Regions from separate parts of the Arthrobacter sp. GQ119 genome, predicted to be linked through region 2. Evidence: predicted binding sites of a transcription regulator. Region 2 holds the regulator's gene; each other region holds the start of a gene.
What was found. Region 2 encodes Rex, which represses fermentation and respiration genes when NADH is low (regulators of the CRP and FNR family bind a similar motif). Its sites were predicted from a motif close to CTTGTGAANNNNTTCACAAG; they were not measured.
Positions count from the first base shown of each region.

Region 1: a site for Rex is predicted at 2,096-2,115, ahead of AC6CH3_RS22145 (glyceraldehyde-3-phosphate dehydrogenase). Genes of this name have one in related genera too.
Region 3: a site for Rex is predicted at 2,173-2,192, ahead of araB (ribulokinase). Genes of this name have one in related genera too.

Region 1 covers NZ_JCAXEA010000034.1:17,461-21,932, forward strand. The annotation lists gene AC6CH3_RS22130 (YaaA family protein) at 1-609, opposite strand, end outside; gene AC6CH3_RS22135 (alpha/beta hydrolase) at 693-1,550, opposite strand; RNA gene rnpB (RNase P RNA component class A) at 1,649-2,040, shown strand; gene AC6CH3_RS22145 (glyceraldehyde-3-phosphate dehydrogenase) at 2,333-3,826, shown strand; gene AC6CH3_RS22150 (hypothetical protein) at 3,935-4,156, shown strand; gene AC6CH3_RS22155 (HNH endonuclease family protein) at 4,278-4,472, shown strand, end outside.
Region 2 covers NZ_JCAXEA010000013.1:84,624-89,095, forward strand. The annotation lists gene AC6CH3_RS13350 (3-deoxy-7-phosphoheptulonate synthase) at 1-81, shown strand, start outside; gene AC6CH3_RS13355 (helix-turn-helix domain-containing protein) at 186-398, shown strand; gene AC6CH3_RS13360 (30S ribosomal protein bS22) at 625-723, shown strand; gene AC6CH3_RS13365 (HAD family hydrolase) at 870-1,688, opposite strand; gene AC6CH3_RS13370 (glutaredoxin family protein) at 1,809-2,063, shown strand; gene AC6CH3_RS13375 (redox-sensing transcriptional repressor Rex) at 2,153-2,848, shown strand; gene AC6CH3_RS13380 (hypothetical protein) at 2,947-3,792, opposite strand; gene AC6CH3_RS13385 (hypothetical protein) at 3,902-4,468, opposite strand.
Region 3 covers NZ_JCAXEA010000002.1:301,136-305,607, forward strand. The annotation lists gene AC6CH3_RS03305 (immunoglobulin-like domain-containing protein) at 1-2,024, shown strand, start outside; gene araB (ribulokinase) at 2,275-4,068, shown strand; gene AC6CH3_RS03315 (L-ribulose-5-phosphate 4-epimerase) at 4,065-4,472, shown strand, end outside.

The sequences.
Region 1 (4,472 bases), on a different contig from region 2:
GGTGTGCTTCGCGAAGTGGCTGACCACCTTGCGCACGCCGTTCACCTCGGTGAAAACATTCACCGTCACCGTCGACGCCGGCGGGGGAGTCCACGCCGCGGCATAGGTGCTGGAGCGGCAGTCCACCAGCAGCTGGCCGGCCGTGGCGGAGGCGAGTGCGTCTGTGAGCTGCGGCTTCCAGAACGAGGCAAGGCGTCCGACGTCGGGCAATGCCGTTGACATCGACAGCCGATAGGCGGGCACGGAGTCCGCGAAGCGGATGGCTCCCCACAGTGCCGAAATCACCAGCACCGCGTCATCCGCACGGCGCTTTTGCGCCGCCGTCATCGACTTATAGCCCAGCGCGTCGTACAGGACGCCTGAATACACCTGGTGGGCCGGCGCCGCCGGTTCCGCGTGCAGCCGCGTGTTGCGTTCGACGTCGGACGTCAGCGTTGCTCCGACGCCGAGCAGTGCCAGGGCATCTTCGTGCGCGCTCACCGTCCCCAGTGCATCGAGCACCTTGGCCCGGCACGGGTTCAGCTCAGGGAAGCTCAGGGACGTCCAGTCCATGGCGTCGCCGTGGACGGCAGGGGTCTTACCTTCAGACGGGGGAAGCAGGATCAGCACCGTACGATCTTACCGGTGCCCGCCGGCCCTGTTCTCCGGGGAGCTGTGCGTCTCCGGGGGCTGTGCGTCTCCGGGCTGCGCGCTCAGCGGAGGTGCCTGCCCAGGAAGGACACCACGTCAGGCAGGATGGCCCGCCAGTAATCCGCATCGTGTCCTCCCGTCCGGAAGCCGCCCTCCACCACGCCGGGGAGGCCGCTGGCGTACTGCTTGACCCACGGGAACAGTTCGTCCTCGGTTCCGCAGTCGACCCGTTTGGGCACCGCAGCCAATCTTGGCCGCAGCGCGAACACGTCGTGGGCCGCAAAATCGGAAGGGCTGTCGAAGGCTCCTTCGATTCTCTTGTCATATCGGTCCCAGACTGCCGGGCTCATGGCTGCCACGGCCCGGATGCCGGGCAGGCGGGCCTGCGAGGCGAGAAGCAGGACGCCGAAGCCTCCCATGGACAGACCGAAAAGGCCGACCCGGCCAAGGTCGTAGCCCTGCGAGCCCAGGAAGGGGACAAACTCATCCGCCAGCATTGACTGGGTGTCGGTGCCGTCTGCGCGGGGGTGCCACCAGGTGTCGCCGCCGTCCACCGACGCAATGGCGAACGGTGTCCCGCCGATAAAGAGGTGGCGTCTCAGGACTTCGTGCGCCTTGAGCACATCGAAGATCCCTTCGTTGTTGCCGCCCAGGCCGTGAAGGAACAGCGCCAGAGGGAAGTCCGTCCCGCTCCTGCCGGGGAGCACCGGCGTGGCAATGGACCAGTGGGTTGTTGCCGCAGGCCGGAACTTCGAAACGAAGGAACCACCGCGCATGGCCACCGAGGGAGGTCCCGCTGGTGGGTTGGGCCACGGGGAGGGGGGCGGATGGGTGGCGGTGCACCCGGTGACCGTGTAGGCGCCAACGCCCAGCCCCGCCAGCTGAAGCAGGCGGCGCCGGGTCACTGCGGACGCGTCCATGATCCGATCATAGGCTCGGCGCGCCTGTGTGGCAGGTGGATGCGTGGCAGCGTCCCTGTGTGGCAGGGGCCCGCACTGACCGTAGAATGGACTGCGGATGGGTTGACCAGGCGGCCGCGCGTCACGCAAGTGGCTCGAGGAACGTCCGGGCTCCTCAGAGCAGGGTGGTGGGTAACGCCCACTCGGGGTAACCCGCAGGCCAGTGCCACAGAAAACAGACCGCCTGCCTCGCGCCGATTTGAAAGAGGCACGATGCAGGTAAGGGTGAAACGGTGGTGTAAGAGACCACCAGCTTCCCGGGTGACCGGGAAGGCTAGGTAAACCCCACCCGGAGCAAGGCCAGACAGGGCACGTTTGAGGGCTGCTCGCCCGAGTGCCCGGGTAGGCCGCTGGAGGGCGCCGGCAACGGCGTTCGTAGATGGATGGCCGCTACTCCCGCCCCGGCAACGGCGCGGGAACACAGAACCCGGCGTATCGGTCAACCCATCCATTTATTCTGCCGCCGTTCCTGCCGCGTGCCCGGCGCGCACGGCCCCGCAAGGCCCGGTGTGAGAGATTTCACGTGCCCCCGGTCATCCGCGGCGCGTGCCCAGCCCTAGAATAGACCTTGAACGTAGGAGTTCTACCGCCGGATCTGCGTTCGCAACCGGCGGTTTTTCTTTGCAACGTCAATGGCATCCGGGGCGGACCGAAACCCTGCCGGTGCCAGCGCCCCTGGATACTTCGGGTGGCCGACTTCCGGTTACGAGGACGTAGCCGGTCGAACCAAGGAAGGTAGTTCTGTGAGCCAGACGTCAGATTCTTGTCTCGATACGTGGATGGGCCGCGAGGCGCTCGCCGAGGCCATGATCCCGGTGATCGGCCGGCTGTACCGGGAAAATAACGTGGTCACTTCGATCCACGGCCGCAGCCTGATCAACAAGTCCACCATGAACATCCTCAAGGCGCACCGCTTCGCCCGCCGGATGAGCAAGGACGAGCTGCTCCTGGAGGAAACGGCACCCCTGCTCGATACGCTCGCAAAGCTGGACCTGGGTGCCGCTGCGATCGACATCGCGCGTCTGAACCAGAAGTTCAAGTCCGACGGCGGCGACGCCACTTTGGAAGAATTCCTCCGCGCCGAGCTGGCTGAGATCGTTGGCAAGCGTGGCGCCGATGACCGCACCAGCACCGACGTCGTCCTTTATGGGTTTGGCCGGATCGGCCGCCTTGTCGCCCGGCTCCTCATCGAAAAGGCCGGCGGCGGCCATGGCCTGCGTCTGCGCGCCATCGTCGTGCGGCGTGGTTCCCACAACGACCTTTCCAAGCGTGCGAGCCTCTTGCGCCGCGACTCGGTCCACGGTTCCTTCGAAGGCACCATCAAGGTGGACGAGGAAGCGAACACCATCACGGCAAACGGCGTCCAGGTGCAGGTCATCTACTCGGACAACCCTGCCACGATTGACTACACGGAGTACGGCATCAACAATGCCCTGGTCGTGGACAACACGGGCCGCTGGCGCGACAGCGAGGGCCTGTCCCAGCACCTGCTGAGCAAGGGCGTGGGGCGCGTGCTGCTGACGGCTCCGGGCAAGGGCGAGCTGAAGAACATCGTTCACGGCATCAACCACGGCACCATCCTGGATTCGGACAAGATCGTCACCGCGGCATCCTGCACCACCAACGCCATCACCCCGGTACTGAAGGCGATCAACGACAAGTACGGCGTCATCCACGGCCACGTGGAGACCGTTCACTCGTTCACGAACGACCAGAACCTGATCGACAACTTCCACAAGGGCGACCGCCGCGGCCGCTCGGCCGCGCTGAACATGGTGATCACCGAAACGGGTGCGGCCAAGGCCGTGGCCAAGGCGCTTCCGGAACTGCAGGGCAAGCTCACCGGCAGCTCCATCCGCGTCCCCACGCCGGATGTCTCCCTGGCGATCCTGAACCTGACCCTGGAAAACGGCACCACCAAGGACGAGGTCAACGATTACCTGCGGGAAATGTCGCTGCACTCGGTCCTGCGCAAGCAGATCGACTACATCGACTCCCCGGAGGTCGTCTCCACGGACTTCGTCGGCTCCCGCCGTACCGGGATCGTGGACGGTCTGGCCACTGTCTCCACCGACAAGAACCTGGTTCTCTACGTCTGGTACGACAACGAGTTCGGGTACAGCTGCCAGGTTGTCCGGGTCATGGAGGAAATGGCAGGCGTGAACCCGCCCACGTTCCCCGCCAAGGACTCCGTCAAGGACGCAGCCCCCGTGCTGGCCGCAGCGGGATCCGTCTAGCCCCGGACCTCTGGTGAGCCCGCGGCCGAAAGCCGCGGGCGCCCACTCTTTCCCAACTTCCCGGCTGGTTCTCTGGAATCAGCCGGGAAAGGGGACCACACTGTTCTCATGGAACAAGACTCGACCCTCCAGCGCGACACACCGCATGACACAACACTGGAACACGCACTTGACGTGGCGCGGGCAAACCAGAAAGAGGCGCAGCGCCTCCTGGACCAAGCCGTCGCCGCACATGCCGGCGGCGAGGTCAGCCACGAGCGGGTTGCACAATTGCAGCGCCTGCTCGACCTGGCCAACGAGGATCTCCGCCGGGTCATGAGGGAGCAGTAGTCCCTCAACTCGTCCTTCCCAGGGCACCGGTCCTCAACACTGTGGACATCTGCCCGGAGGCACCGGAGCTGCCCTAGTCTCGTGGGGTGTCCACAAGCCACGCCCCGAAGGGCGCCACGCGATGACCCTCAGCTGGTCCGCGTACAGGCGTGCCCGACGGCGCTCCCGCCAGGCATGGGCCGTGCTTGCCCTTCTCACGGTCCTGGCTGCGGCAGGCATAACCTGGTTTTTCACGGCCGGGCAGTTCCTGGCCGCTGAACCGGCGGTGTCCGGCCCCAGTGAGGTCCCCGTCTTCGACGCCACGTGGATGAAGCCT
Region 2 (4,472 bases):
GAGTGGGACGTGACGGCCTCGGTCCTGGAGCAGCTGGCGGCGTCGTCGCGGAAACGCCGGGCTTTCACAATGGCCACGTGAGCATCTAGAGTAACTAGGACACGGTTGTTCGATGGCTCAGCATCGGCGCACCGCAGACAAACATGGGATGCCGCAATGTTGCTGAGAGCAAAGGAATATGGGAAATGTCCGCAGAGTCGAACTTCTCGAACGCCAAGTTCTTGACCGTGGCCGAAGTGGCTGAGGTCATGCGCGTCTCCAAAATGACCGTGTACCGGCTGGTCCATTCCGGGGAGATGCCGGCCGTTCGGTTCGGCCGCTCGTACCGGGTTCCGGAGACCGCCGTCGAGCAGTACCTCAAGGGTGCTGTTGTGGACGGACAGTCGGACACCGCGTGATTCTTGGCGCTCAACTGACCGTTCGGATTCCCGTGGCGGCTGCAGCTTCCTTGGGGGCGGTTGCAGGTCATGGGAATGCCGGCGGTCAGGAGGCGCCCGGATAAGCGGTACCCTGTTAAGGAACGTTTTACGTCATTGTAAGAATCTGTCAGTTGTTCAGTCTGTTGCTTAGTCCACGGACCTTCTCCATCAGACAGGTACTGCATCTAGTTTGTAAGGAACTTTCGTGGGTTCAGTTATTAAGAAGCGTCGCAAGCGTATGGCCAAGAAGAAGCACCGCAAGTTGCTTCGCAAGACCCGCCACCAGCGCCGCAACAAGAAGTAGAGATACTTTCAGTGCGTGGATGCCCGCCGCCTTTCGAGGTGGCGGGCATTTTTGCGTTCAACTCACCCGCGGATGCGCAAAATCCCCCTCGACGCCGGAATTCCGGTGTCGAGGGGGATTTTGCGCGTCGCCGGTAAGGAAGCGCCTCAAAGCCGGGGGCCGCGGAAGCGCGAGTAGCCCCTCCACAGGCCGTACACCGCCCCTCCGGCGGTTGCGGCCTTGAGCCCAAGTGTCGCGGCGCGCCGGCCCGAGCGGAAGTCATAGACCGGCCAGTTGTGCTCCCGGGCGTGCTTGCGCAGCCGGACGTCCGGGTTGATGGCGACCGGGTGGCCCACCAGGGTCAGCAGCGGGATGTCGTTATAGGAGTCGCTGTACGCCCAGCAGCGCTTGAGGTCCAGGCCTTCGGCATCGGCGAGGCCCTGGACGGCCACCGCCTTCGCCGAACCGTGCAGGATGTCGCCGACCAGCCGCCCGGTGTACAGTCCCTCGCTGATTTCTCCAACGGTGCCCAGCGCCCCCGTGAGCCCCAGCCGGGTGGAGATGACCGTGGCCACTTCGATCGGAGTGGCAGTCACGAGCCAGACCTGGCGCCCCACGCGCAGGTGCTGCTGGGTCAGGGCCTTGGTGCCGGGCCAGATCCGGGAGGCGATCATCTCGTCGTAGACCTCTTCGCCGAGCACCTTAATGTCTTCCACGGTGATGCCGGAGGCAAGGGTCAGGGCGGAGTCCCGCACCGCGTGGACGTCGTCAATGTTTTCGCCACGGATCACGAACTTGAACTGCTTCCACGCCATGCCGGCCGCCTGGGGGAGGGTAAAGGCTCCCCGCTGATGCATTTTCCGGGCCACGTGGAAAAGGCTGGCGCCCCTCATCAGGGTGTTGTCGACGTCGAAAAACGCGGCCTCGCCTTGTTGCCGCGTTGCAACGGGCTGCCTGGCCACAGCGACATACTTCTCCTCAGGCATGCCACTGAGTCTAGTCAACGCGGGGAAGCCCATCCTCCGGGGACGCCCAATCGGGCCAACTCGTCGCGTTCTGCCGACGCCGGCATCGCTCCGCGCCGGGAACGGCGCTACGGTTGAGCCATGGCAAATCCCGACGTCGTTCTCCTCACCAAAGCTGACTGTCACCTGTGCGCTGCCGCGCGCGACGCCGTCGGACGGGTTGCCGCAGGGCTGGGAATTGGGTGGACGGAACAGTCGGTGGACGGCGATGAAGCCCTCCGGGACCGCTACGCCGAAGAAATCCCGGTGGTGCTGGTGGACGGGATCCAGCGCGACTTCTGGAAGATCGACGAGGCAAGGCTCGAGCGCGTCCTGCGCCAGGCGATGGCGCGCTAGCCGCGTATCCCGCACAGAGGCACCGGCTTTGTTGACATAAGTGATGGGGATTTAGAGTGGACTCACAACGCGACGCAATGGAGCAATTAGTGACTTCGCTCGATTCACCACCCCAGGCCGTGCCAGGGCACACCGGTGCTGCCGGCAAGCAGATCCCGCCAGCCGCTGTGGCCCGGCTGACCATCTACCTGCGCGCCCTGAACTCCCTCCTCGCCGAAGGAATTGAACGCGTCTCGTCCGAGTCCCTGGCCGAGGCCTCCGGGGTCAGCTCCTCCACCCTCCGCAAGGACCTCTCCCACGTGGGATCGTATGGCACCCGCGGTGTGGGCTATGAGGTCCAGTACCTCAGTCGCCACATTGCCGCCACTCTCGGACTTACGCACGACTGGAAGGTTGCCATCGTCGGCGCCGGTAACCTGGGCAAAGCGCTGGCCAGGTACGGCGGGTTCGAGTCCCGCGGCTTCGACGTGGTGGCTATTTTCGACGCCGACCAGATGGTGGTTGGCAACGAGGTGGGCTGGCTGCGCGTGAGTGACGTGGCGGACCTTGAAGCCGTGCTGGAGCGGACGGGCACGAACATGGTGGTCCTCGCCTTGCCGGCGGCCGTGGCCCAGAGCGTTTGCGACCGCGTGGTGGCGGCGGGCGTACGCAGCATTCTCAGCTTTGCGCCGGTGATGCTGCAGGTTCCCGACGATGTTAACCTCCGCAAGGTGGACATGGCCACCGAGCTGCAGATCCTGGCCTACCACGCGCAACGGGCGCAGACCCCGGGGCAACCGCACTGACTTGCGGCCCCGGTTAAGCGCGAACGTACACCTGTGGCCCCTGACTCCGCTGGGAGTGAGAGGCCACAAGGTAGGTGAACAACAGGCAGTTGGCGTGGTTAGCGGCCGTACGGGCCGGCGTACGGGTTGGCGAAGGGTTGCGGCTTCTGGAAGTACGGTGAAGCCGCAGGCATGTACAGCATCACGATCGCGGCGATCCCAAGGACGACCACCACGGTGTTGATGCCCAGCGGCGCAATGGAGAAGATTGACAGCGCCGCAAAGACGGTGCCCAGGATCCGGGCCCAGTTCTTGCCCTTGCGCACGTTGAAAGCGACCAGGGCGTAGAGACCGGCGCCGATCAGGGTCGCGACCACCATCGTGCCGATGATGATGGGCTTAATGTCTTCGAAGGGGATGTTCTGGCCGCTGCCCCGAAGTTGGTCTTCGAACGTCTGACGCATGATGGGGTCGTCGAGGGTGGGAATGCTGACCAACAGGGACAGGAGCGAGAGGACGCCCGCGGCAATAATCATCCAGAACGCTCTGTCCACCAGCTTCGGAACGCCGGCCGGGCCCTGGCCCCCGGGCTGCTGCGAAGGGTACTGGGCATACGGTGACTGGCCATATGGCGACGGGCCCTGAGGCGGCTGGCCGTACGGCTGTTGCCCGTACTGTGGCTGTCCATACTGCGGCGGGTTCTGCCCGTACTGCGGCTGCTGTTCTCCGAACTGCGGCGTGTTCTGGCCGTACTGCGGCTGCTGGGGAGCGTTTTGGCCATACTGCGGCGCATTTTGGCCGAACTGCGGCGCGTTCTGTCCATACTGGGGGGCATTTTGGCCGTATTGCGGAGCATTCTGGCCGTACTGCGGCTGCCCGTTGCTGTCCCGTCCCGGCTCATCGGAATCATGGCGGCCGGAATCCGGATCGTTGGGGTTGCGAGGCGGGACTGGAGGAGTGCTCATGAGCGTTCCTTTGCGTTGTGACGTAGGGACCGGCCGCCGGGTTCAGACGCATTGCCCTGCCCCCAGCATGGCTTAACTCCACCGTACCCCTCACCGGGCGTGTCGAGGCTCATCCCCGAGGGGTATTCGCGGCAAACCAGGCCTGCGAGTTGGGAACCCACATCAGCACGGTTGCGGCCAGGGCTGCCAGAAAGCCCAGCCCGTTGCCGCCGCGGCCGTCAGTGAAGGCGAGGCTTATGACAGCGAGAAGCAGGGAGGCAGCGGCAACAGCCGTCAGTGCGAGCCGGCCCCACTCCCGGGCTTCCTTCATATTCATGGCCAGGACAATCTGCACCGCGGACAGCGCCGCGCCGCAGACCGCGAGCAGCAGCACAAGGATCGCGATGCCGGGCGAAAATGCAAAGAGAACCAGCGCGCCGAACAGCACGATCACTCCGCCGAGCAGCCCGAGCAGGCCACTGAGCACCCAGATCCAGTAGGAGATCTTCAGCTCCGTAGGCAGCCCGATCACGCTGAACAGCCCGGCGAATCCGCCTGGCGGCATCGCCTCATGGAAACTGCGGGGGCGATCCGCCGGCAGGTGGAACGGGAAACGTCCTGCACGCCGCTGTTGTGGACGGTCGCCGGAAGGGGGTTCGCTGCCTGGTTCCTGCGGCGGATCGTTGGGGTTGCTCATGGCT
Region 3 (4,472 bases), on a different contig from region 2:
GAACCGAAGGCCTGCAACTCGGCGGTACCAACGCCCACGTCCGCCTCCCCAACGACGTCATGCGCGGGCTGGACGCCATTACCGTCTCAACCGACGTAAAAATCGCGCCGGACCAAGGCGCCCCCTACTTCATTTGGGGAATGGGCAACACAACCAACGGCACCGGCAACGGCTACCTCTTCACCACCGGCAACTCGTACCGGACCTCCATCGCCAGCGGCAACTGGTCAACCGAGCAGACCGCCAGCGCCGGACGGGACCTGGCACGCGGTGCCTGGAAAACGATCACCTACACCCTCAGCGGCGGTACGGCCGTCCTCTACGAGGACGGCACCGAGGTCGCCCGCAAGAGCGGCGTCACCATCACCCCCGGGAGCATCGGAGGAGGAGCGACGACGGCGAACTACCTTGGGCGGTCTGTCTACGCCGGTGACAAGTACCTGAAAGGGCAGGTCCGGGACTTCCGCATCTACAATCGGGCGCTCTCTGCGGCCGAAGTGCGGGAGCTCGGCTACGTCTCTCCGGAAGAGCGGGTAGCCCTCGATCTGAAGGAACTGTCACTCGGCGACACCAGTGCCGTCACCGCCGACGTAAAACTGCCTCTCACAGGACCCAATGGATCGGTTTACGCGTGGTCGTCTTCCAACGAAGCCGTCGTTTCGTCCAAAGGCGTGGTGACACGCCCCGCCCACGGAACCGGAAACGCCAACGTGACGCTGACGGCCACCGCCACCTCAGGTGGGGCCTCAGCTTCCAAGACGTTCACTGTGACGGTCCTCGAAGACATCAGTGACGACCGGAAAGTCAGTGAGGCATCGGCCGCGCTGAACGTGTGGGACGCAGGAGGAATCCGCGGCAACATAACCCTGCCGACCACTGGACTTCACGGAACCACAGTGGACTGGAAGTCGAGCAACAGCTCCGTCATCACCGCCACCGGCGAGGTCACTCGGCCGGCGTACGGCAGCGAACCGGTAAAGCTTAACCTGCACGCAACCGTCACCCTCGGAACGGTTAAGGCCAGGACGAGGTTCTTCGTGACTGTTCTGCCGCTGCCCAAGGCAGAAGCCAGGGAGGGGTACGCCTTTGCCTACTTCACCGGCAACGATCTCGCCGGAGAGAACATTTTCATGGCCGCCAGCCGCGGCAACGACGCGCTCAAATGGGATGAGCTGAACGGCGGGAAGCCCGTCCTCAACTCCAAGCTGGGCACCAAAGGCCTGCGCGACCCCTTCATCATCAGATCCCCGGAAGGCGACAAGTTCTACATGATCGCCACCGACCTCTCCATCGGCGGCGGAACCTCGTGGGATTCCTCCCAGCGCCAAGGCAGTCAGCACATCGAGGTCTGGGAGTCAACGGACCTTGTGAACTGGTCCGAGCAACGCCACGTCAAGGTCTCTCCGGACACTGCCGGAAACACCTGGGCGCCGGAAGCCCACTATGACGAGAAAATCGGCGCCTACGTGGTCTACTGGGCCTCCAAGATCTATGCCGACAGCGACCCTAACCACGCGGGCGGCACCCACAACAAGATGATGTACTCCACCACCCGCGACTTCCGGACCTTCAGTGAGGCCAAAGTCTGGAACGACCCGGGTGACTCTGTCATCGACTCCACTGTCATCAAGGAAGGCGACACCTACTACCGCTTCACGAAGGACGAAGCCCGCGTCTCCGGATGCCTCGACATCATGCAGGAGAAGTCCACGGACCTGCTGGCCGTCGATCTGCCTGCGGCAAACCCGCGCGCCTGGTCCCTGATGGCCAACTGCATCGGCAAGAACGCAGGGACCGGCGGTGTTGAAGGGCCCACCGTCTTCAAGTCCAACACCGAAGAGAAGTACTACCTCTTCGTGGACGAGTTTGGCGGCCGCGGCTATATCCCGCTGGAGAGCACCAGCCTGGAGAACCCCAACTGGAAGCTCTCGAGCAATTACGAGCTTCCGCGCGCGCCGCGCCACGGCACCGTCCTGCCCGTTACCAAAACGGAGCTGGAGCGTCTCCGCGGCCAGCTGGGGTAGCGGGCCGCCGCACCACTGGCACCGGAAGGACGGGGGCTCCGCCGACCCTGGCGGGGCCCTCGTCTCCTTGCCGTGATGCGATGGCGGCGGTCGGGTCTGGCAGGGCAAGCGCGGCCCAACATTGGGCGTCAGCAATGCTTGACGCCGAGATATGTTAGCGTTCACAATCGAAGAGAATCTTTTACATTTCCACCTTTTACATTTCGACACCGGGCATAGGGGCCAGTACCTCCCGGATGGAGGTTTCAGCATGCAAGCCAGTGGGGACATCGGGTTCAAGACCGGCAATGACAATTACGTGATCGGGGTGGATTACGGCACCCTGTCTGGCCGGGCCGTCGTGGTGCGGGTCCGGGATGGCAGGGAGCTCGGCAGCGGCGTGTTTGATTACCCGCATGCAGTGGTCACAGAGGCGCTTCCTGCGGATGTGGCGGACGCGGCGGATGGAAGAACCGCCCGGCTTCCGGGTGATTGGGCGCTTCAGGTGCCGAACGACTACCGGGACGTACTCCGGAATGCGGTGCCGGCGGCGATCGCGGATGCGGGCATTGACCCGTCGGCGGTGGTTGGGCTCGCGACGGACTTCACCGCGTGCACGATGGTGCCGGTAAAGGCCGACGGAACGCCCCTGAATGAAGTGCCGGGTTTCGCCAACCGGCCCCATGCCTACGTCAAGCTTTGGCGCCATCATGCGGCCCAGGGGCAGGCGGACCGCATCAATGCCCTTGCCGCCGAACGGGGTGAAACGTGGGTGCCGCGGTACGGCGGCCTGATCTCCTCCGAGTGGGAGTTTGCCAAGGGGCTCCAGCTCCTGGAGGAGGATCCCGAGGCGTACGCGGAGATGGACCACTGGGTGGAAGCTGCCGACTGGATTGTCTGGCAGCTTTGCGGCAGCTACGTCCGCAACGCCTGCACCGCCGGATACAAAGGCATCTACCAGGACGGCCGTTACCCGTCCGAGGACTTCCTGGCCGCTCTGAATCCGCACTTCAGCAATTTTGTTAGCGCTAAACTCGACCACGCAATTGGCCGCCTGGGTGACGCCGCAGGGTACCTGACGGCCGAGGCCGCAGCGTGGACCGGACTGCCTGAGGGTATCGCCGTCGCCGTCGGCAACGTGGACGCCCACGTCACCGCCCCCGCGGCCAAAGCCGTTGAGCCCGGCCAGCTGGTGGCCATCATGGGCACCTCCACCTGCCATGTGATGAACGGGGATGTGCTGCGCGAGGTGCCCGGCATGTGCGGTGTGGTGGACGGCGGCATAGTCGACGGGCTCTGGGGCTATGAGGCCGGCCAGTCCGGGGTGGGCGACATCTTCGGCTGGTTCACGAAGTACGGGGTTCCGCCCGAATACCACGCGGCCGCCGCCGAGGCAGGACTCGGCATCCACGAATACCTGACCGAACTCGCCGCGGCCCAGTCCATCGGCGGGCACGGCCTGATCGCCCTGGACTGGCACTCGGGCAACCGCTCGGTCCTGGTGGACCATGAGCTCTCCGGAGCGGTGGTGGGCCAGACCCTGGCCACGCGCCCCGAGGACATCTACCGGGCGCTGCTGGAGGCCACGGCCTTCGGCACGCGCACCATCGTTGACGCCTTCCGCGACGCCGGTGTGCCGGTGAAGGAATTCATTGTTGCCGGCGGGCTGCTGAAGAACCGACTGCTGATGCAGATCTACGCCGACGTCACCGGCCTGCAGCTCTCCACCATCGGTTCGGCCCAGGGACCCGCACTCGGTTCGGCCATCCACGCCGCCGTCGCAGCAGGCCAGTACCCGGACATCCGTGCCGCCGCTGCGGCAATGGGCTCCGCCCCCGGTGCCGTGTACACACCGATCCCGGACAACGTCGCCGCGTACGAGGAACTGTTCCGCGAGTACCGGACCCTGCATGACTACTTCGGCAGGGGTACCAACGACGTCATGCACCGGCTCAAGGCCATCCAGCGCAACGCCGCCCAGTCCCTGCCAGCCCAGTCCCTGCCAGCCCAGTCCCTGCCAGCCCCGTCCCTGCCCGCCCAGCTCGCCCAGGAGGTCTCGGCATGAGCGCCCTGCTGGAAACCATCGCCCGGGTCCGCCGGGATGTCTGCGCACTGCATGCGGAGCTGACGCGCTACGGACTGGTCGTCTGGACGGCCGGGAACGTGTCCGGCCGGATCCCGGGCTATGACCTGATGGTCATCAAGCCCTCGGGCGTGTCCTACGACGACCTGATCCCCGAGGCCATGGTGGTCACGGACCTCTACGGCACGCCCGTGAGCAGCCTGAGCGCCGACGCCGACGGTGTCCCGGCCGAATGGGAAAACCCGGACCTCACGCCGTCCTCGGACACGGCCGCCCACGCCTACGTGTACCGGCACATGCCCGACGTCGGGGGAGTGGTGCACACGCACTCCACCTACGCCACGGCATGGGCCGCCCGCGGTGAAGCCATCCCGTGCGTGCTGACC